DNA from 2 places in the Bacillus tequilensis genome. Region 1 is predicted to be linked to the other one. Evidence: predicted binding sites of a transcription regulator. Region 1 holds the regulator's gene; the other holds the start of a gene.
What was found. The regulator NrdR, encoded in region 1, represses ribonucleotide reductase genes. The targets are predictions, from matches to a motif close to AACACNATATATNGTGTT.

Region 1 (10,309 bases):
GATCGGAAGGTTCGCATTGACGATTTTTTTCATTTCTTTCTCGATCTTCGGCAGATCCTCAGGCGTAATCGCTTCTTCCATTTCTACATCGTAGTAAAAACCGTTTTCGATGACCGGACCGACACCGAATTTGACATCTTTGTAGATGCGTTTAATCGCTTGAGCCAGCAAGTGAGCCGTACTGTGGCGCATAATCTGAAGACCTTCTTCGGAGCCTTCTGTAATGATTTCCACTGTACCGTCTTCATTGATCGGCGTTTTCAGATCGATTTCTTTTCCGTTCAGTTTTCCGGCTAATGATTTCTTCTTTAATCCCGGACTGATGGATGCCGCGATATCTTCTGTTGTTGTTCCTTTCGCAAACTCCTTGACTGCTCCATCAGGGAATGTGATTTTCACCATATCTGACATCTATGTCACTCCTTTTTTCACATATAAAAACCCCGCCCCCTATGAAAGGGACGAGGTTGAATAAACGGAATCGTGGTTCCACCCTTTTTTCCGCAAAGCCAATACTCCGGCATCTGCGGCTCTAAGCTCTGTAACGGGAGTTCCCGTCAGCCATTACTGCTCCTTATCAAAGGGGTTCACAGCTGAAGTTCAAAGGCGGTAAAGCGAATGGTCCTTAGCTAGGAAGCTTGCAGCCGTGGCTTCCCTCTCTTTGAGCCGGTATCATTCCTTCGTGTCCTTATCAATACGTGTGTCTTTCTTAATCTCCTATGTATTATAAATTGTTCAATCTAAAAAATCAACACGCTCGCATTTCCTTTTTTCAAACCGACAGCCTTACATATGGAGGCTGCCGGCCTTTATCCTTCCGAGTGCTTTACCTGTATTTCCGCGTCTGAAAAAGCGTGCAGCGGAAGCAGTTCCATTCGCTCTTGAAATACGTTTTGAATGGTTCTTGCCATCATATGCTCCGGCTGGTCGGTATAAAGCACCACTTGATCAGGCGCGATGGAAATGAGCGGCGCCAGCAAATGAGAATCAATGTACATAGGATGATCCCGGAGAAACCGCCTGTCTATGTATTTCATCTTTTCCCGTTCCGGCACATAGCGCAGCTCCCATAACGTAAATGAACCATCATGGACAATATGAACCTTTTTGATTCGCGGCTGTTTGGCTGTTACATAGTCTCTGAGCGTTTGGATAAAGTTTTGATATTCCTGTTCCATCTTATATTCATCTACCGCCGCTTCCGTAATGTCTCTCAGCTGCTTGTAGTATTGTCCAAGCCGGAAGGTCTGAAAGGAGCGAATGGAAAAAACCCCTTCCTCTAAACAGATCGTTTTGAGTTCATCCAAAATAGATTGTTTCCGTGAAAGCTTCAGCGGCTCAAACGGAAGATCTTCCGCTTCTCCTTCAATAATACTATGTGCGAGCTGAAGGATTTGCTGCTGTTCATCATGATCGGTAAAGCAGTATGTTCTCTCAATCAACGACAGCATATACTCGTCTTCTTTGCATTCTAAAAAAAATTTGACCAGAATCGGCTCCATAAAACGCTGAATAGAGAGAGCCGGCTTCGCTTTTTTAATCCCGATTTTTCGTATGCCTTCACAGACAATGATATTGTCCCGATCGTCCGAATGCTGAATCAGATGTAAAAAAGCGGTTGCATCATGGTCGTCTTCAAAGATTATTTCAAGCATGTTTGTCCCCCCTTACGGCATCTGTTACAAGTATATGGGGGATGTTTTTAAAATAGACGTAAAGGTCATTGGCAAATCTAATTTGATTCCTGGAACAAGTTTCGCATTCTCTTTCTGAAGATAATCGGCAGCGAGATAAACACGATATACAAAGCGAGGACCAAAAAGAAAGCGGGCAGATTGCCAGCCAAAAAGCTCGCACCCAGAACATTAAGCGCAATGGTTCCAGGGATGATTCCCGCTGCCGTCGCCGCAAAATACGGCAGCGCTTTGACATTGGAAAGGCCTGCCGCATAGCTGACGAAATCAAAATTGATCGGCAGGATTCTTAAAAGAAAGATATAAAAAAATCCGTTATCCTCCATCTGCTTCTGAATGGCTTCCAGCTTTTCATAATGGCCGTTCTTTTTCGCCGCAAACAAACCTGCCGCAAAAAATGATACAGCAGAAGCGCACATCGAACCGAATAACGTGTAAAGTGTGCCGAAAAGCGGGCCAAACGCAAGTCCGCCCGCTATAGAAATAACAGACACCGGAAATAACACAAGAGGCCTGACAATGGATATCCCGATAAATATCAGCGGTGCAAAGACCCCAAATGACAAGACCCACACCCTGACCTCTTTCGGCGATACATTCAAATACCTTTTATTCCCCCAAAAGAGTAAACCTGCAACGGCCAGCACTGCCAGCCATTTAAGAGCGGTTTTTCGTTTCATACCCTCAGTTCCTTCCCCTTTGAACCGCAGCGATTACGAATGGCGGCGGTTTTCTCCGTCAAGGCGGATCGGAGCAGCCAAATATAATATCCGCTCCATTAATCTTGCCGCTTTTACTTCTTCCTTTTCTCCCCTTTGCGAATACGTAAAATGATGCTTCAGCTCGTCAGGTGAGAAATTAGAAGAAAAGAACGTCGGCAGCTGCTGGGACATTCTGTGCTGAAGCACCGTCCCGATGACTTCATCCCTTACCCAGCTCGTCATTGATTCCGCTCCGATGTCATCAAGCATCAATACAGGTGTTGTTTTGACCATATTGAGCTTCTCTTCCAATGAATGGTCTTGCAGGGAGTTCTTAAGCTCTCTCACAAATTCGGGCACATAGACGATCATGGAGGAATACTCTTTTTCCGCCAGCTCATTGGCAATCGCAGCGAGCATAAACGTTTTTCCTACCCCGAACTTCCCGTATAAATAAAGACCTTTCCCTTTTCCCGTCTCATTATAGCTTTTCAGAAAATCTGTAACATGCTGGAACATCGCGAGCCTGCTCGGGTCACTGATATCAACCTGCTGAAATGTCGCTCCGAGAAGGTCCTTTTGGATATACATGCTTTTCATAAGAGATTTTTGCTTTTTCTGCTGGTCGAGCTTCCGTTTGACCGGACATTCAAAATACTCAATATCAATAGCGCGGCCATTGACAACAAGCTTAGGATGATAGCCCTCGAGCAGATTGTTGCAATTTTCATCTTCCGAACAATAGGAGCAATTCTTGCTTTGCCCGATATATTCATAAAGCTTATTTAAGCTCTTTTCGATCATTTTTTGGTCAATGATTTCTTCGTTTTCCTTCAAAAACACCTGAACATCTTGATCGTTCATGACTTTTTCTTTCATTTGTTCAAGACGTTTTTGGAAATCCGGTCTGCCAGTTACGCCCTGCAGGGAACGGCCGATTGGTTCCATTTATTCCTTCACCCCGCATCTCTGTCTTTAATAGGCAGAGTATTTTTTCAGTTTTTGCATCTCTTCCATCATCTTTTTCTTCTGTTCTTCCAAATCCTGCGGCTGCAGCTTCTGCTGTCCGGATTCTGAATCGGACGCTTTCTCCTTTTCTTTCATCCAGTCAGGAAGCTTTTCTTCCCGAATCACTTTTTGATTTCGTTTCGAAGGCTGATTTGCTTTTCCTTCCGCCCATTCAAGGTATTGGCGGTTTTCTTCTATCGCGAGCTTCATCGCTTCTCTGACCGTTTTTACCTTTTTGCGCGCCCAATGTGAGGCAATTTTTTGGATATAGTTTTTCGACAGCTTCATGTCGGTTTTCAGCATGACGTAATAAATTAACACATTTGTCACGCCTGGCTCGAGCTTCTGTTCAAACATAATTTCTTCTATGATTTTCAAATCAGCTTTTGATGGCTCTGTTCCGTCGGCAATGTCCTGCAAAAGCTTCTTCGGAGAAATCGCCTCCAGCAATGCGATCAGCTTTCCGTCCAGAGAATCCTCTTCCGCCGGTTTTTCGCCTTCACGCAGGTGCACCGGCTGTGTTTTTTCCACTAAGTCAGGCAGCTGTCCGTTTCGTTCGATTTGGTACCAGTCGCTTGCCGCTTTTCTTAAAGCCTCCGTCGTAATGACGTCACGCTCATCAATTGCGCTCATCACGACACTTTGCATCTGCAAGGGGTCTATTCCATACAAATAAGAAAGCTTTTTGATCGTGTCGCGCACCTGCTGGGTCATCGCTTTTCTCGGAATCATCGTCTCAGAAAGTCCCGCTAAAAACAAATCAAAATCAAACACTTCCTCCGTTATGGTGTAAGAAGGAGCTTGTCCGACAGAAGTGTATTCTGTGCCTTGCGCAAGCCTCACCGTTTCTGCCATATCAGATGTGAGATTCCATTCACTCGGCTGCAGCGATTCAAACGCATGATTAAACGGCCGCGTAATGTCCTTCGCATCTTCGGAAATGGCCGGGTGCGTGAAAAATTGTTTTAATTGCTGATATTTTGTTTTTCCAACCCTATTGTACAGGAAAACATTCAGCATTCCGTCTTCAAAAAATTCATTTGGCCTGAGCGGCGGAAGGAGTTCATATATAAAGAGGCGCTCCTGCCGCTCGGATTCTTTCATATATACTTTCAGCAATCCGATGCCCTCGAGCTTTCCTTGTTCCTGATGGATCGTCTTTAAGTTGGACTGTGTCATCCCCATCAGCTGCCGATGTGTGGACTCTCCGCCCCACAGACGGTTTTGTTCAAGCTCTCCCCACAATGTCATATAAAGAGAGAATGCAACAGGGCCGATTAAGGGCTGATACAGTTGTGTGATAATTTGTCTGTCTATATCCTGCAGCATCGATCTGCTTTTGACCACATACGGATCTACAGGCAGTACATCTTTCCAATAGTCAGCCATACATTCTCAAACCTTCCGAATTTGTTTCTATCTTTCATTTTACACCGTTTCTTCTATCTATCAAATGCCAATTTTGCACATGAGAAAAGAGCTAGAAGAATCCTCTTAGCTCTTTTATCGTTCTTTCTTTATTAAGTCTTTTAACTCGTCGATAAAGACGTTTATATCTTTAAACTGCCGATAGACGGACGCGAACCGCACATATGCGACCTCATCAATCTTAGCCAGCCGGTCCATGACCATTTCTCCAACGAGCTCGCTTTTTACCTCGGAGCAGCCTTGATTGCGAAGTTCTTTTTCAATATCAAAACACATGTCTTCAAGCGTTTTGAGTGAAACAGGTCTTTTTTCGCATGCTTTTATGAGGCCGCGCAGCATTTTTTCTCTGCTGAATTCCTCACGTACTCCTTCCTTTTTCACGACGATGAGCGGGGTTTCCTCCACTTTTTCAAAGGTCGTAAACCGGTAGTGGCAGGATTCGCACTCGCGTCTTCGGCGAATCGATTTTCCGTCATCCACAGGCCGTGAATCAAGGACTCGCGTTCCGTTATGCTGGCATGAAGGACATTTCAATAAAATCAGCTCCCAACTATTTCGTTCCCTGCAATGTATGTTCGGCAGCCTCCGCCTTTTCAAAATAAATGTGACAGCCATCTGTCGGGAGAGCCGTTGTGTAAGGCTGTGGTTACAGCATCAGGTGGTTTATGAGAATCTCTTTCTTATTTTACAAAAAAAATGAAAAAAGAAAAAGCTGGCCGCCCTTGTTTCTTTATAAAAATAAAAGGAGCATAAGCTAAAAAGCGCATAACGGCTTTCTAGCTTCAGCTCCCTTTGTGTTCGTGTTTACTATAGTACTTTCGCTTGCGCCTGTTTAATTTGCACAGGCCCCATTCCTCTTGGTATTTCAATGTTTTCTCTTGTATCAGCATGTAATGCCTCTGCGATGTAGTCAGCAGCGACATTAGGATCTAAGTCTCCACAAGTATAAACATCAATGCTCGCATATCCGTGCTCAGGAAAACTGTGAATTGTTAAGTGTGATTCAGAAATAATCACAACTCCGCTTACGCCTTGCGGTGCAAATTTGTGAAATGCAACCTCGCGCACCTCAGCACCTGATTTTAGAGCAGCATTTACAAACGTTTTTTCAATAAAATCCATGTCATTCAGCTTATCAAAATCGCATCCCCATAGCTCGGAGATAACGTGACGCCCCATTGTTTCCATAGTCATGGACCCCCCTTAACAAGAATTAAAAAGTGAAATTCCAACAACTGGGTCGGCCATTTACCACGGGGGAAAGTTAGTCCGGAGAGGTCCTAACCCTTTAAGTAATTCCGAAACAGTCTCAAGCAAGAAGTTCACGAAAAATAGTATACTGTGTTTAAGTCTAATTTGCAAGGTGCGTTTTTTCAGAAATAGGCTGTTAAGGGATTTTTCTTCAAAGTGCGTCCATGACCTTATTTTATACAGCAGACGGATGTTTCATTCTTGCCGCTACATGGCGAATCAAATCAACAACTCTGCACGAGTAGCCCCATTCGTTGTCATACCATGCGAGCACCTTTACTTTTTTGTCTTCCATTACCATTGTCGTAAGCCCGTCAATGACCGCTGAATGCGGGTTCGTATTGTAGTCAGTTGAAACGAGGGGCTCATCTGAATAATCAAGAATGCCGTACATCGACGTTTTGGCAGCCCGTTTAAATGCCTCGTTGACTTCTTCAGCCGTTACATCTGTCTTCAAATCGACAACGAGATCAACCAATGAGACGTTCGGAACAGGGACACGCAAGGCGAGGCCGTGAAGCTTTCCTTTCAGATGCGGCAGCACGAGCGAGAGCGCCTTTGCCGCTCCTGTTGTCGTCGGAATAATCGATTCACCGCATGCCCGTGCCCGGCGCAAGTCTTTGTGAGGGTTATCAATATTTTTCTGGTCATTCGTATACGCATGGACTGTGGTCATTAGCCCGCTCTCAATGCCAAATTCTTCATCCAGCACTTTGACAACAGGCGCAAGGCAATTAGTCGTACACGACGCATTTGAAATAATGGCATGGCGTTCAGCGTCGAATTGATCCTCGTTTACTCCCATCACAATGGTAACGTCTTCATTTTTCCCCGGGGCAGTCAGAATGACTTTTTTCGCACCTGCTTCTATATGGCCCATCGCTTTATCTTTTGAATTAAATTTCCCTGTTGCTTCAACAACAATGTCAATATCAAATTCCCGCCATGGGAGCTGTTTTGGATCACGGCTGTTTAATAAAAGCACTTTCTTTCCGTTCACGATCAGGCTGTCTTCACCAGCCACAACCTCTTTGTCGTACCTGCCGTGAATTGTGTCATACTTTATTAAATGAGCCAGCGTTTCTGCGGAATAGCTGGCGTTAATAGCCACTACTTGAATTTGTTCGTCTAACATTGCTTTTCTAAAAACCATTCTTCCGATTCTTCCAAACCCGTTTATCGCTACTTTTACCTTCATGTTGGACACCCCTTATCAATTATGTCATTCTAATTTGTTGTAATCTGAAATTAGTATAACACATTAAAACAAATTCGCCAGTACATATTGATAAAAACAACGATTACAATGCTAATTTATGATGCATGATATGTTTTCTAGCACACAAAATCAGGCGTAAGAACCAAAAAGCAGCCAGCGCTCCGCACTGACTGCCCCCATGTTTATGACTCCTGTTTTAACTTATCATTGAGCACACTTTCTTCAAGAACAGAAAATGTATCCCCGTACACTCTGTTAATATGATTCGCTCCCCAATCACACAGCATATCTAAAATCCCTTCTAAGCTGCGGCCGTATTCGCTGAGCTCGTATTCCACTTTGGGAGGAACTTGATTGTACACGATCCGGTTAATGACACCGTCCGCTTCCAGCTCACGAAGCTGCTGCGTCAGCATTTTTTGCGTAATGTTGGGCATCAAGCGTTTTAATTCACTCGTGCGTTTTTTTCCGTGCGTCAGATGGCATAAAATGACGCATTTCCATTTTCCGCCGATCACTTCCAGAGTCGCTTCAACAGAAATGTTATATTTTTTCTTCTCCATTACAGTTCATTCTCCTTACAGGCACTAAAAAGTGACTATAGCACTTAAAAGTACGTACTTTTCTTTCTTGATGATATCTTTCATAATCACATTTGCCGGCTGATTTGAATCTGCTCTTTATTTATATAGCTTACTCGGCAGAATTTCAATCATACAACACATCAAAAAGGAGGACCATGATGACTTCAGCCAATAAAAAAAGCAGCATTCCTGCTCTCCTGGCTTTGGCCGTAAGTGCATTTGCCATCGGGACAACAGAGTTTATCAGCGTTGGCCTTTTGCCGCTGATATCTGATGACATGCATATTCCGGTCACAACAGCGGGATTGACCGTTTCCCTTTACGCGCTTGGCGTTACGGTCGGAGCGCCTATCTTAACTTCATTGACCTCAAGCATGTCACGCAAGACGTTATTGCTTTGGATCATGTTCATTTTTATTGCCGGGAATACAATGGCCGCTACCGCCTCAAGCATCGGGATTTTATTAGCAGCACGTGTGATATCCGCTCTTTCACACGGTGTGTTTATGTCGATCGGTTCGACGATCGCAGCGGATATTGTCCCTGAGGATAAAAGGGCCAGCGCGATTTCCATTATGTTTACGGGCCTCACTGTGGCAACTGTAACTGGAGTTCCTTTCGGCACGTTCATCGGCCAGCAATTCGGCTGGCGTTTTGCCTTTATGGTCATTGTCGCAGTCGGAGTCATTGCTTTCATTACAAATGGCATTCTTGTCCCGTCCAAATTACGAAAAGGGACGAAAACAACGATGCGGGATCAATTGAAGCTAGTGACAAACGGCCGGTTATTGCTTTTATTTGTCATTACAGCGCTTGGATACGGAGGAACATTCGTTGTATTCACGTACCTGTCTCCCCTGCTTCAGGAAGTAACAGGTTTCAAATCCGGAACTGTAGCAGTGATCCTGCTCGGATACGGAATCGCTATCGCAATCGGCAATATGATTGGCGGAAAGCTGTCAAACCGAAATCAGCTTGCAGCTTTATTCTATATGTTTATCATACAGGCAATTGTTCTGTTTGTACTCACATTTACCGCTCCATATCAAACAGCAGGACTCATCACCATTCTCTGTATGGGCTTGCTGGCCTTTATGAATGTGCCCGGCCTTCAAGTGTATGTCGTCATGCTGGCTGAGCGCTTTGTCCCGAGTGCAGTTGACGTCGCATCCGCAATAAATATCGCTGCCTTTAATGCAGGGATTGCGCTTGGCTCATATCTTGGAGGTGTGATCACCGATTCAATCGGGCTGATTCACACTGCTTGGATAGGCGGATTAATGGTAGCCGGCGCAGTTATCTTAACAGGCTGGAGCCGCATGATGGAAAAACGGGATCTGCAGGAAGCCTGATCATTTCAAAGGAGGAAATCAACATGACAACACATTTACAAGCAACATCAACACTTTATAACGGAGTAAAAATGCCTTGGTTCGGCCTTGGCGTCTTCCAGGTGGAAGAAGGATCAGAACTGGTAAACGCAGTGAAAACTGCAATTGTTCACGGATATCGCAGTATCGATACTGCCGCTATCTATGGAAATGAAGCTGGCGTCGGAGAAGGGCTTCAGCAAGGCATTGAAGAAGCAGGCATCTCAAGAGAGGATCTGTTTATTACATCAAAAGTGTGGAATGCGGATTTAGGCTACGAGGAAACACTCGCCGCATTTGAAACAAGCCTGTCAAAACTCGGTTTGGACTATTTAGACCTATATCTTATCCACTGGCCTGTAGAAGGAAAATATAAAGAAGCCTGGAGAGCGCTTGAAACGCTGTATAAAGAAGGCCGCGTCAAAGCGATCGGCGTGAGCAACTTCCAAATCCATCATCTTGAAGACCTGATGGCTGCGGCTGAAATGAAGCCTATGATCAACCAAGTGGAATTTCACCCTCGCCTTACACAAAAAGAGCTGAGAGCATACTGCAAAAAACAAGGCATCCAGATGGAAGCTTGGTCACCTTTAATGCAAGGTCAGCTGCTGGATCACCCTGTACTGGCTGAGATCGCTCAAACCTATAACAAATCCGCAGCACAGATTATTTTACGCTGGGATCTGCAGCATGGCGTGATTACGATTCCTAAATCAACGAAGGAACACCGCATTAAAGAAAATGCCAGCGTATTTGACTTTGAGTTGACACAGGATGAGATGAATCGAATCGATGCGCTAAATGAAAACCTGCGCGTCGGTCCTGATCCGGACAACTTTGATTTTTAATGACAAAACACCGTTCATATTGAACGGTGTTTTGTATTATGCCCAGCGGCTGATGATGTCATCAAGCTGCTGCTTGGTCTCTTCAAGCGTGCCGCTATTGTCGATGACCTGATCTGCTTTTTCTGTTTTTTCCTTCAAAGGCATTTGAGCGCGGATACGGCTGACTGCTTCTTCTTCCGTCAGCTGGTTGCGCTTCATCAGACGTT
Region 2 (10,309 bases), 1.1 Mb from region 1:
TAATGATAAAATTTCGATTTGTGATTGATCCATTATTCTTTCCTCCTTAATTTTCATTAGGTTTTATTGAGAGCATTCAATTTTGCTCACAAGCATTATAGATAGTTAGTTGAGATATTTAACAATTTTTGAAGAACTTTTTTATACGTTACTCATAAGCCAATGATTCATCCCCTCTCTCATATATGCCTCAATAGATAATACCCGTGACTTTTGCTATCCGCACAATTCAGTGAAAAATTCTTCCGTCATTAATAACTGCGAGTTTAACTTCCAGATTGGCACAACCCTTTCATAAATAACTGCAGAGTTACTTTTCAAAACGGACACCTTATCGTTTAAATTTCTTCTCGTGTCACTAATAGATGCGTAGATACCTGGGAGAATGGACAAAATAAAAACCCCGTCAATTAAAGACGAGGTCTGATCTAAGATTAGAATTCATTGGATTTTATTATAAACGCTTCAAATTCGCCAACATGTATACCGTTCTAGCAACACTTTGAACTCCTCAACTCTTATGTTGATTTTTAAAGGCTAAGTGTTTAATTCCCTGATCCTTAAAAACTTGACGAATATAAGGTGGAGAATAATCGTAAGCTCGACTTATTTCCTTCAGGCTCATTTTCTTATTGAAATGTAGATCATAAAGAAAAGCAAAGTCTTTAGTGCGCCTACGTTTAGATAACTCCTGAAATGAAAGCTTGTCCACATTTTGAGCTTTAAATAAATCTAAAATGATCCAATCTGAAATATTTAGTTCCTTAGAAATCTCTCCTACAGTTTTAAGTTCTTCAAAGTGCATTTTTTTAATCTCATTAAATTGCTCTAAATATTGCTGCCATACATATTTATGCTGGCGCTCTGGCTTAGGGATATCGAGTTTAGAAGTGGCATAAAAGTTAAAACCTTGTTCTTCACGAGTGTGTCAATCGCTTCTTTTCCAAAGTCCTTTTCGCCGCCTCTTGCCAGCGAGTAAGCTTCGTCTATAAACAAAATGCCGCCTAATGACTTTTTGATTAAATCTCTCGTCTTTTGGGCGGTGTGACCGATGTATTCCCCGACTAGATCGGCCCGCTCCGCTTCTATCAAATGGCCTTTTGAGAGGACATTCATGTCAAAGAACAGCCTGCCGATCAGCCGTGCGACCGTTGTTTTGCCTGTTCCCGGATTTCCTTTAAACATCATGTGCAGCGCTTGCTTCCCCACCTTCAAGCCTTGCTCCGCACGTTTTTGGTTCACAAAAATCCAGGCGTAAATTTCCTTGATATTGCGTTTCATTTCCTCCATCCCAACCAGTGCGCTCATCCCTTTTTCGATTTCCTTCAAGATGCCGTGCTTCGCTTCGTTTTTTTGCAATGCAGCTTGATATTCCGCCTCTGCCTCAGCATTTGTCAGCACCTGCTTTTGCCCGTTCAGAATAATGTTGATCTGTCCGTTATTTTTATAAGTCACAGCGCGCTCCAACATATTCACCTCTCTGTTCTCTCTATATGATATTCAAGCGAATGCCGTTTGTGACAAACGCCTATCATGTGTCGAAACAATTGTTTTTTCGGGAATACTCAGGAATCCTGCGCTTTCCCGAGAAATACTTTATTTCTTATTGTATTCACGGACATGGGGTGGACAAACCAAGAGATTTTATTTTTCAACAATTTGTCAGGGTCATATCGCAAAGCCTCCTATCATTATTTTTCAATTCACATTGAGAATCTCTTTTCTCACTTGATTTATCCTCTTTAACAAACAGGGTGTTCTTGCTCTGATGCCTTAGCGACATCCCCCTTCTTCTTTTTCTTCTCAAAATGAAGGTGCTTTTCTGTTAATTTACGTTCCAATTGACTGCCCATCACATGAACGCAAAGCTTAAAACCAGTAGGATCAGTGCAGTAAGAACCGAATCCATAATACTTGTAAACAGATGGACATATGCACATATTCTATTTCAGATCGCATATGCTGTCGCTTCGTGTTGATTTGTGCGCTTTCCCGAGAAATAATTTCCGCATGCGGAAGGGTTAATTCCTCATTTTTCAGACGGATGATAACCGTACAAGCAGAAGCCGTTTCTTTTCATATCCTGTAATGAGGTGATGATGAAGAATGGTTAAGATTTTTATTGATCCCGGCCATGGCGGGTCAGATCCAGGCGCAACAGGAAATGGCCTTCAAGAAAAAACGTTAACCCTGCAAATTGCTTTAGCTTTACGTACGATATTGACAAATGAGTATGAAGAAATTTCTTTGCTGCTGAGCCGGACAAGCGACAAATATGTCAGTTTAACTGACCGGACAAATGCTGCAAATAACTGGGGAGCAGATTTCTTTTTGTCCATCCATGTTAATTCCGGGGGCGGTACAGGTTTTGAAAGCTATATTTATCCGGGTGTGGGTGCTCCGACGACGACTTACCAATCGATGATTCACTCTGAAGTGATACAAGCTGTCAACTTTGCAGACCGCGGTAAAAAAACAGCAAACTTCCATGTCCTAAGGGAGTCGACAATGCCTGCTCTATTGACGGAGAACGGATTCATTGATACCCTCGCAGATGCAAATAAGCTGAAAACCAGCAGCTTTATTCAAAGCTTAGCGAGAGGGCATGCAAACGGGCTGAAGCAAGCCTTTAATCTTAAAAAGACATCCATCTCAGGGTTATATAAGGTCCAGATCGGTGCATTTAAAGTCAAAGCGAATGCTGACTCACATGCAAGCAGTGCCGAAGCTAAAGGCTTTGACACGATTGTTGTTTTAAAGGACGGGTTATACAAAGTGCAGATTGGCGCTTTTTCATCCAAAGACAATGCAGACGCACTTGCTGCCAAAGCAAAAAATGCCGGCTTTGATGCTATTGTCATTCCAGAACCATAATCTAGACGCGGACGAGCATCTCAAAAAAACCCGGCTTCTCTTGATGAGAAGCCGGGTTTTTTATTCAAGAATATCAACAACAAATTGTGACCATGTTTCCAGACGGTTATAGATATCGTCCTGTTTCAATTCAGAAATTTTCATCCATTTTCCTGCAATTTGTTCTTTCTCCTTCACTTCCACCTGTGAACCTGGCTTTAACTGAAGCGCAGAAAGAATTCCGATATGCACTTTGCCGACACTGTTTTCATCATCATTAATGAGTCCCAATGTGACAATCGCCTGTTTATCCTCTTCCTTTATTTGCAGTTCCTCGTCAAGCTCCCTGTCTGTGTTCAGCTTTAAAACTTCAGCAAATGAAGCCGCCCCGTCAATGGCGTTCATATGGCCTCCAAAACCGAGAGAAAGCTTATTGTGCAGACGCGATTCTCCGCCGCCAGCCAGCCGTTCGTAAAGAAAGACTTCCTCTTCACGCTTAATGACGACATAAGGAATCGGCTGCTTGAAATGCGGATCTTCTTCTGCGTCTCCCCTTCTCATTTCACGATAGCCTGCCTCGATCTGAGCCATGATTTCTGCTACTCTGCTATCTTCACTGTATACGCCCTGGAAGGTTAAGCTTTCTTTTTTAAACACTTCATCACGCGGGGTGACCAAGATCATTTCGTCCATTTTTCCCATGGTTACTGCGTCCTCCTCATTTGAACCTTCAAGCCGAAAAGAGCAGATATTATATCTGCTCTTTTTCGTCTCCAAAATAAAAGTCGTCGTCTTTAAGCGGCTCAACTGTCGCTTTTTTATAGCCGTTCCCCTTCATAGAGAAGAAGTCATGTGATTTTGTTTTCGTATTTAATCCGTTTAAAACGATCGGATTAATGTCTTCCTCTTCGAAATATGGATCAAATCCAAGGTTCATCAGCGCTTTATTTGCATTATAGCGGATAAATTTCTTTACATCGTGTGAGAGCCCGACTTGGTCGTATAAGTCCTCTGTATACTCAAGCTCATTTTCGTATAACTCATTCAGAAGATCGATCGCAAATTCGCGAAGCTCTGCTTTTTTCTCTTCTGTCTGCTTATTATAGATTTCCTGAGCAAGGAGGCCCACGTAGACGCCGTGGATCGCTTCATCACGAAGGATCAGGTTAATGATTTCACCGCTTTGCATCAGTTTTCCTTGTCCGTAGAAATATAACGGATAATAGAAGCCGCTGTAGAACAGGAAGCTTTCCAGATAGACGGAAGCAACCATCGCCTTGAACAGTGAAATCTCGTCATCTTTTTGAATGGCTTTGTAAAGCCCGACGATGATTTGCGCTTTTTTCTGCAAATATTTATTTTGTTTCACCCATTCGAAGACCTCGTTAATCGTTTCGGTCGGTGCCAGAGTCATGAAAATATTAGAGTATGACTTCGCATGGACAGCGTTCTCCATCATCGCCATAAAGTTCAGCACCGCTTTTCGCTGGTGGCCGTCTACATGTTCAGCCACGATCGGCATGCCCGTATTCCCCTGCTCTGTATCGAGAAGTGTAAGACCGGCAAGTACCTTCATATAAGTGTCCTGCTCATTTTTCCCGAGATACTTCCATGTGAGGAGATCGCCGTTTAAAGCAATCTCTTCCGGAAGCCAGAACTGTTTCACGTTTTGGTTATAGAACATTTGGGTAAAATCATCTTCATGCTTTGACCAGTTTGCTGCGTCATAAATTTTTGTCACTATAAACTCTCCTTTAATCAAACAACACAAGAAAGGCAGCTGTCTTGCCCAGTATCTTTCGTTCTTGCATAGTAAATGGTTTTAATTCCTCTGTGATGCGCATACAGATCGATTCGGTTTAAATCACGAGTCGTCATTGTGTCTTTTAAGAACAATGTGAAGCTGATTCCTTGATCAATGTGCTGCTGGATAGTCGCGATCATATCTACAACCTTGAACATGTCCATGTCGTAGGCTTCTTTATAGAAGAACCAGTTATTCGATGCAAGCCCAGGCATTGGGTAGTACGTTTTTGAGTTGCCATATGTTCTTTCTTCAATCCGTTCCATAATCGGCATAACAGACGCCGTGCTTGATTGAACGTATGAGATAGAGCCTGTCGGCGCAATGCATAATCTATAGCTGTGATACATGCCATGTTCAGCGACAAAGGCTTTTAGCTTTTCCCAGTCCTCTTTCGTCGGGATATGCATGCCTTCGAACAGGCTGGCGATTTTTTCGTATTTGGGCGAGAAATCAGTTGAAACGTACTTGTCGAAGTATTCACCTGTCGCATAGGTTGATCCTTCGTATTGATCAAACGTTTCACCCTTCTCTTTTGCGATTTCCGCAGAACGCTGGATGGAGTAGAAATTCACCATCATAAAGAACGTGTTTGCAAAGTCACGCGCTTCCGGACTTTCATACGCAATGCCGTTTTGCGCAAGATAGCCGTGAAGATTCATAGCGCCGAGACCGATTGATTTCATCGCTTTGTTTGCCCGTCTTACAGCAGGCGCATTGCGGATATCAGTCGTTTCAGACACGTGTGTTAAAGAGTCTGTCGCAAGCTTAACTGTCTTTTCAATTGATTTGTGCTCCATAACGTTGAGAATGTTAAGCGAACCTAGGTTGCAGGAAATATCCAAACCGATTTCATCTTCTTCATCGTAGTCTGTGTATGAAGAAACCTGAGATGCCTGCAGCACTTCAGAGCAAAGGTTAGAAAATTTCACCTTGGAAATATGGTTATTCGCATGCACTTTATTCACGTTATCTTGGAACATGATGTACGGATAGCCTGATTCAGAACGAAGCATCGCCAGTTTTTCAAGCAGTTTCCGCGGGTTGATTTTTTCCTTTTTCACCCGAGGATTGTCGACAAATTTGTCATACATTTCGTTCATGTCCATCTCATCCATGTGCTGGCCGTACTCTTTATAAATCGTGTGGGGATAAAATACGTACGCCGCTTTGTCCTCACGCGCAAGCTCAACGAACTTGTCCGGAATGACAACACCGATCGAAAGCGTTTTGACACGCACATCTTCATCAGCAGAAATCTTTTTCGTATCAAGAAAATCATTGATATCGCGATGGAAAATGTTTAAGTACGCCGCGCCGGATCCCTGTCTTTGCCCCATTTGGTCAGCATAACGGAATGCGTTATCAAGAAGCTTCATGACGCCTACAACGCCTTTTGTGGCATTTTCAACATCTTTAATGGCTTCACCTTTCGCACGAAGCTTGGACAGGTTAAGAGAAACCCCGCCGCCCAGCTTAGAAAGCTGCATGGAGATATCGATCGCTCTTGAGATGTCGTTTAAAGAATCATTTACTTCGAGCAAGAAGCAGCTCACAAGTTCACCGCGGCGTTTTCTGCCGGCATTCAAAAATGTCGGTGTACTCGGCTGATATTCCTGATTGATCATCAAGTCCACATATTCTTTTGCTTTCTCCGTGTCCCCGTTTGCAAAGAACAGCGCAACAATGGAGATCCGGTCCTCATATCGCTCAAGGATTTTTTTCTTGTCATTCGTTTTCAAAGCATAGTCATTATAAAATTTAAACGCACTCATGAAGGAAGGAAAACGAAACTTCTTAGCGTAAGCTGTCTTAAACACTTCTTTAATGTCTTCAAAAGAATAAAGGCTTAAGAATTCCTCTTCGTAGTATTGGTTTTTAATCAAATAATCCAGCTTCTCTTTTAAATCGTGAAAGAAAACTGTATTTTGATTAATATAATCTACAAAATAGCTATGTACAGCCTCTTTATCTTTATCAAACTGGAATTTTCCATCTTTTTGGATCATGATTTCGTTATTTAACTGGATCCATTTTGGCACTTGATTTTGTGACAACTCTTTCTACCTCCTGAGTAAACAATTCAACGTCTTTAGATGTGCCGCTGAGTTCAAATTTGTGCAAGATCGGCACCTGATATTGTCTTGAAATGGTATCGGCGCTTTTTGCATAGTAATCGCCCCACACTTTATTGCCGCTCGCGGCGACTCCTAATAAGAGATGGGCGTATTTTTCGAGAAATGATTGTGTTGATGCCGGTACCTGGCCGAAGTTTGTCGTGTAGGTGACCAAAACAAACGGGGTGTCCAGATGGTCAATCTCGTCCACCTTGCGTATCTGCTGAAAGCCTATTTTATTCACAAACCGCTGAACATTCCCTGTTTTCGAATCAAATATGATTTGTACCACGTTTTATCACGACCTATCAGAAAATATGAATCTCTCATTACTAACACTATATATAGTATACTAACCTCTAGAAAAAACACAATATATAGATTTGTTTTTATGAAAAATTCATATTTTGATCAAATTAGGCAAATGGGCAGCCTTATAAGGGCCCAAAAAAGAGAGCAGAACGAGAATCATCTCTCGTCCTACTCGGGGTATCGTGTTTAAGCCGATGTTTATCATAACATGAAAAAAAACTGCTTAGTAGTCTAGATTTTTTTTTCTTAAGCGATCACAGCAAGTTTCGCTCTCTACTGTCTCTTCTATTTCAACGTCCGCACCGATCTCTTCTAAAACCGCCTTCAAGGCGCTGATAATTGACGCTTCTCTGATTAATTCTTTTCCGTTCACAATGATGCTTGTTCCATATTCATAGCAAGAATCATCTTCGCAAATTTCTTCCCAATGATTCACGATCACTTTATGCTTCATTTTTTCACCCTCTGTTTGATCTGTGTCTGTAATTAGTTTAGCGGGTAGCAGCCGCTTTGTAAATTCGGATGCTTGTGAATTTTATTCAAGCTCATCATCCAAGTATTCTTTCTTCAGCTTTACCTCATTGCGGGACTCATTATACTCATAAATTTTGATATAGCCGTCCTCCATAACGCCAAAATGATTGTGTTCAAGCGGGAACGAGGTAGGCTGAGGTGTTTCATCGCCAGAATAGCCGCTGTCCGTTTCAATGACGGTATCATGGTTCCCGCATGCCCCAAACAGCAAAAATACGGCTATCCACACAAGCGCAATTCTGATTCGTCTCAGTTCTGCTTCACTGTCAAACAAGATACGTCACTCCCAGATTCAGATTTTTACATGATATTCGATTTAGCCCTACATATGTCGATCTCATAAAAAAAGACCGTGCCTCAGCATGGTCAGCTTACAGAAAAACATTTTAAAAATGGCTGCCGAGATTCCCCGACAGCCTCCCCATGCCTTGACATGGCTTTTTTGATCTATTCGAGTTCAAGCTGAACGTTTTTTTGCGGCGCAAACGTTGAGATCGCATGTTTATAAATAAGCTGCTGCTTACCTTCAGATTCCAGCAATACGGTAAAGTTATCAAAGCCTTTCACTTGGCCCCGTAGCTGAAAGCCATTCAGCAAAAAAACAGTGACATACGTATTTTCTTTCCGGATTTGATTCAAAAACTGATCCTGAATATTAATCGGTTTCATGTTTCGTCCTCCTTGATTCTCTATATCATACAGTTTCGATTAAAGTTCGAGTTTTCCTGCTATATGTGTGAAAATTTCCTTTTTTTTCAGCTCCATATCAACGGGCGGTGTCATATCGAACCATGTGACCTGCATCTTGTTGCGAAACCACGTCAGCTGGCGTTTCGCATAACGCCTTGAATTCTGCTTCAGCTGATCGACGGCATCAGAAAGTGTCACAAAACCGTCAAAATATGCATACAGCTCTTTATAGCCTATCGCTTGTATCGATTGACAGTCTCTTATGTTCCTGTCATAAAGGTGTTTCACTTCAGGAAGAAGGCCAGCCTCCATCATCATATCAACACGCTGATTAATTCTTGCATAAAGCGTATCTCTATCCATTGTCAGCCCGATTAACACTGCATTGTAGAGGAGTTCTCGTTTTTGCTCCTTCAAATGCTGGGACATCGTTTTTCCAGACGTATGTAAAATTTCCAACGCGCGAATGACTCTTCTTGTATTATTCGGATGTATCGCCGCAGCTGCCTCGGGATCTGCCTCAGCAAGTTTGGCATGCAGAAAGTCAGCGCCTTCCCGCTCCGCAGCCGTTTGCATGCGCTGTCGAAATGCAGGATCGTTCGCCTCTTCCGTGAATGTATAATCGTAAAGCACAGATTGTATATAGAGACCTGTACCGCCGACAATCATCGGAAGCTTTCCTCTTTTTGCGATCTCGCTGATTTTTTTTCTGACTAAGCTTTGATAATCGGCGGTAGAAAAGGAATCCTGAGGGTCTAAAATGTCAATCAGATGATGGGGAACTCCCTCCATCTCCCGTTCGGTGATTTTAGCTGTTCCAATATCCATCCCTTTATAGACCTGCATTGAATCTCCGCTGATAATTTCCGCGTTTAAAGATTTGGCCAGCTGAATACTTAAATTGGTTTTCCCCACTGCCGTCGGTCCGACTAAAATGACAACGGGCTGCTTCGTATTATTCAATATGTATCACTCTCTTTTATAAATCTCCCCCCATTATAGCATTCATCCTATACAACCACCTATCCATTTTGCCCTTTTTTTGCCCCTGTAAACACAAGCTACCAGCCGAACGGCTCATTGCCGACAATTTCCCTCGTCTTTCCTTTCAGAGCATGACGGTGCGTTTTTCTCTCTCCATCTCCGTGATGATACACAACGCCTCCGTATTGGATCTCAATCGGCTCGTTATAGGCCAAATACGTTGTCTCCTCGATTTCATGATAATGTGTGCCGTCTGCTAAAGGAATCGCTGGCCCTGAGACTCCGTAATACCGATGAAAATGGCCGTTTTCAAAAGACGTAATCCCTGAAAAGTAATGTGTATGCTGATCGGTATTCGATCCGTTTGCCGGCTGGGTAAATCCCTCAATGAGGTGGTAATGTCCCTGTTCTCTCATCGTTTTGACATGGTAAGCATGTACGTGAGGCGGTGCTTTTGACCAATCAGACTGATACAGGCCCAATATGTTCACATCCTTTCTTTTTCCTCGATTCGCCCAATCAAATCCCGATAGGCTGAATACACTGCATCATCTACACTTTATTACAGGAGGAAAGAAAACATGAACGAGTTTGAGAATTTCAGTGCTGAAGATACAAGAATATTTGGAAGACCTGGATTCGGCTTTGGATTTGGAAGACCTGGATTTGGTTTCGGCCGGCCATTCGGATTTGGAAGACCTGGATTCGGCTTTGGGTTTGGAAGACCATTTGGATTTGGTTTCGGCCGGCCATTCGGATTTTTTGGAGGACCCTTTATCGGCGGCCTTGCAGGCGGGCTTGTAGGAAGCGCTTTGTTTAATCCTTATTTGTATGGCGGATACCCCTATTATCCGTATGCCCCGTATCCTTATTACTATTAAGCGCAAAAGACCTCTTACAAAGGGGTCTTTTTTAAGTATTGAAAATGAATCTCTTGACTCATACATAGGCATACACTAATATTTTTCTAGCTGAAGGTCTTTTCTCATCTAAAAATACAGCAGAAGTGAGGAGA

Region 2: a site for NrdR is predicted at 7,109-7,126, ahead of nrdI (class Ib ribonucleoside-diphosphate reductase assembly flavoprotein NrdI). Genes of this name have one in related genera too.

The regions. Positions count from the first base shown of each region.
Region 1 is NZ_CP048852.1:2,777,951-2,788,259, forward strand. It holds gene thrS (threonine--tRNA ligase) at 1-411, opposite strand, end outside; gene ytxC (putative sporulation protein YtxC) at 810-1,655, opposite strand; gene G4P54_RS14805 (TVP38/TMEM64 family protein) at 1,733-2,374, opposite strand; gene dnaI (primosomal protein DnaI) at 2,408-3,343, opposite strand; gene dnaB (replicative helicase loading/DNA remodeling protein DnaB) at 3,371-4,792, opposite strand; gene nrdR (transcriptional regulator NrdR) at 4,907-5,365, opposite strand; gene speD (adenosylmethionine decarboxylase) at 5,639-6,019, opposite strand; gene G4P54_RS14830 (glyceraldehyde-3-phosphate dehydrogenase) at 6,258-7,280, opposite strand; gene G4P54_RS14835 (winged helix-turn-helix transcriptional regulator) at 7,484-7,864, opposite strand; gene G4P54_RS14840 (MFS transporter) at 8,044-9,237, shown strand; gene G4P54_RS14845 (aldo/keto reductase) at 9,261-10,103, shown strand; gene coaE (dephospho-CoA kinase) at 10,140-10,309, opposite strand, start outside.
Region 2 is NZ_CP048852.1:1,699,070-1,709,378, reverse strand. It holds gene G4P54_RS09035 (AraC family transcriptional regulator) at 512-805, opposite strand; partial or broken gene G4P54_RS09030 (AAA family ATPase) at 913-1,470, opposite strand; gene G4P54_RS09025 (N-acetylmuramoyl-L-alanine amidase) at 2,107-2,874, shown strand; gene G4P54_RS09020 (hypothetical protein) at 2,935-3,555, opposite strand; gene nrdF (class 1b ribonucleoside-diphosphate reductase subunit beta) at 3,605-4,594, opposite strand; gene nrdE (class 1b ribonucleoside-diphosphate reductase subunit alpha) at 4,612-6,714, opposite strand; gene nrdI (class Ib ribonucleoside-diphosphate reductase assembly flavoprotein NrdI) at 6,674-7,066, opposite strand; gene G4P54_RS09000 (hypothetical protein) at 7,310-7,540, opposite strand; gene G4P54_RS08995 (YmzC family protein) at 7,622-7,894, opposite strand; gene hfq (RNA chaperone Hfq) at 8,068-8,289, opposite strand; gene miaA (tRNA (adenosine(37)-N6)-dimethylallyltransferase MiaA) at 8,329-9,273, opposite strand; gene G4P54_RS08980 (YmaF family protein) at 9,372-9,785, opposite strand; gene G4P54_RS08975 (inner spore coat protein YmaG) at 9,876-10,175, shown strand.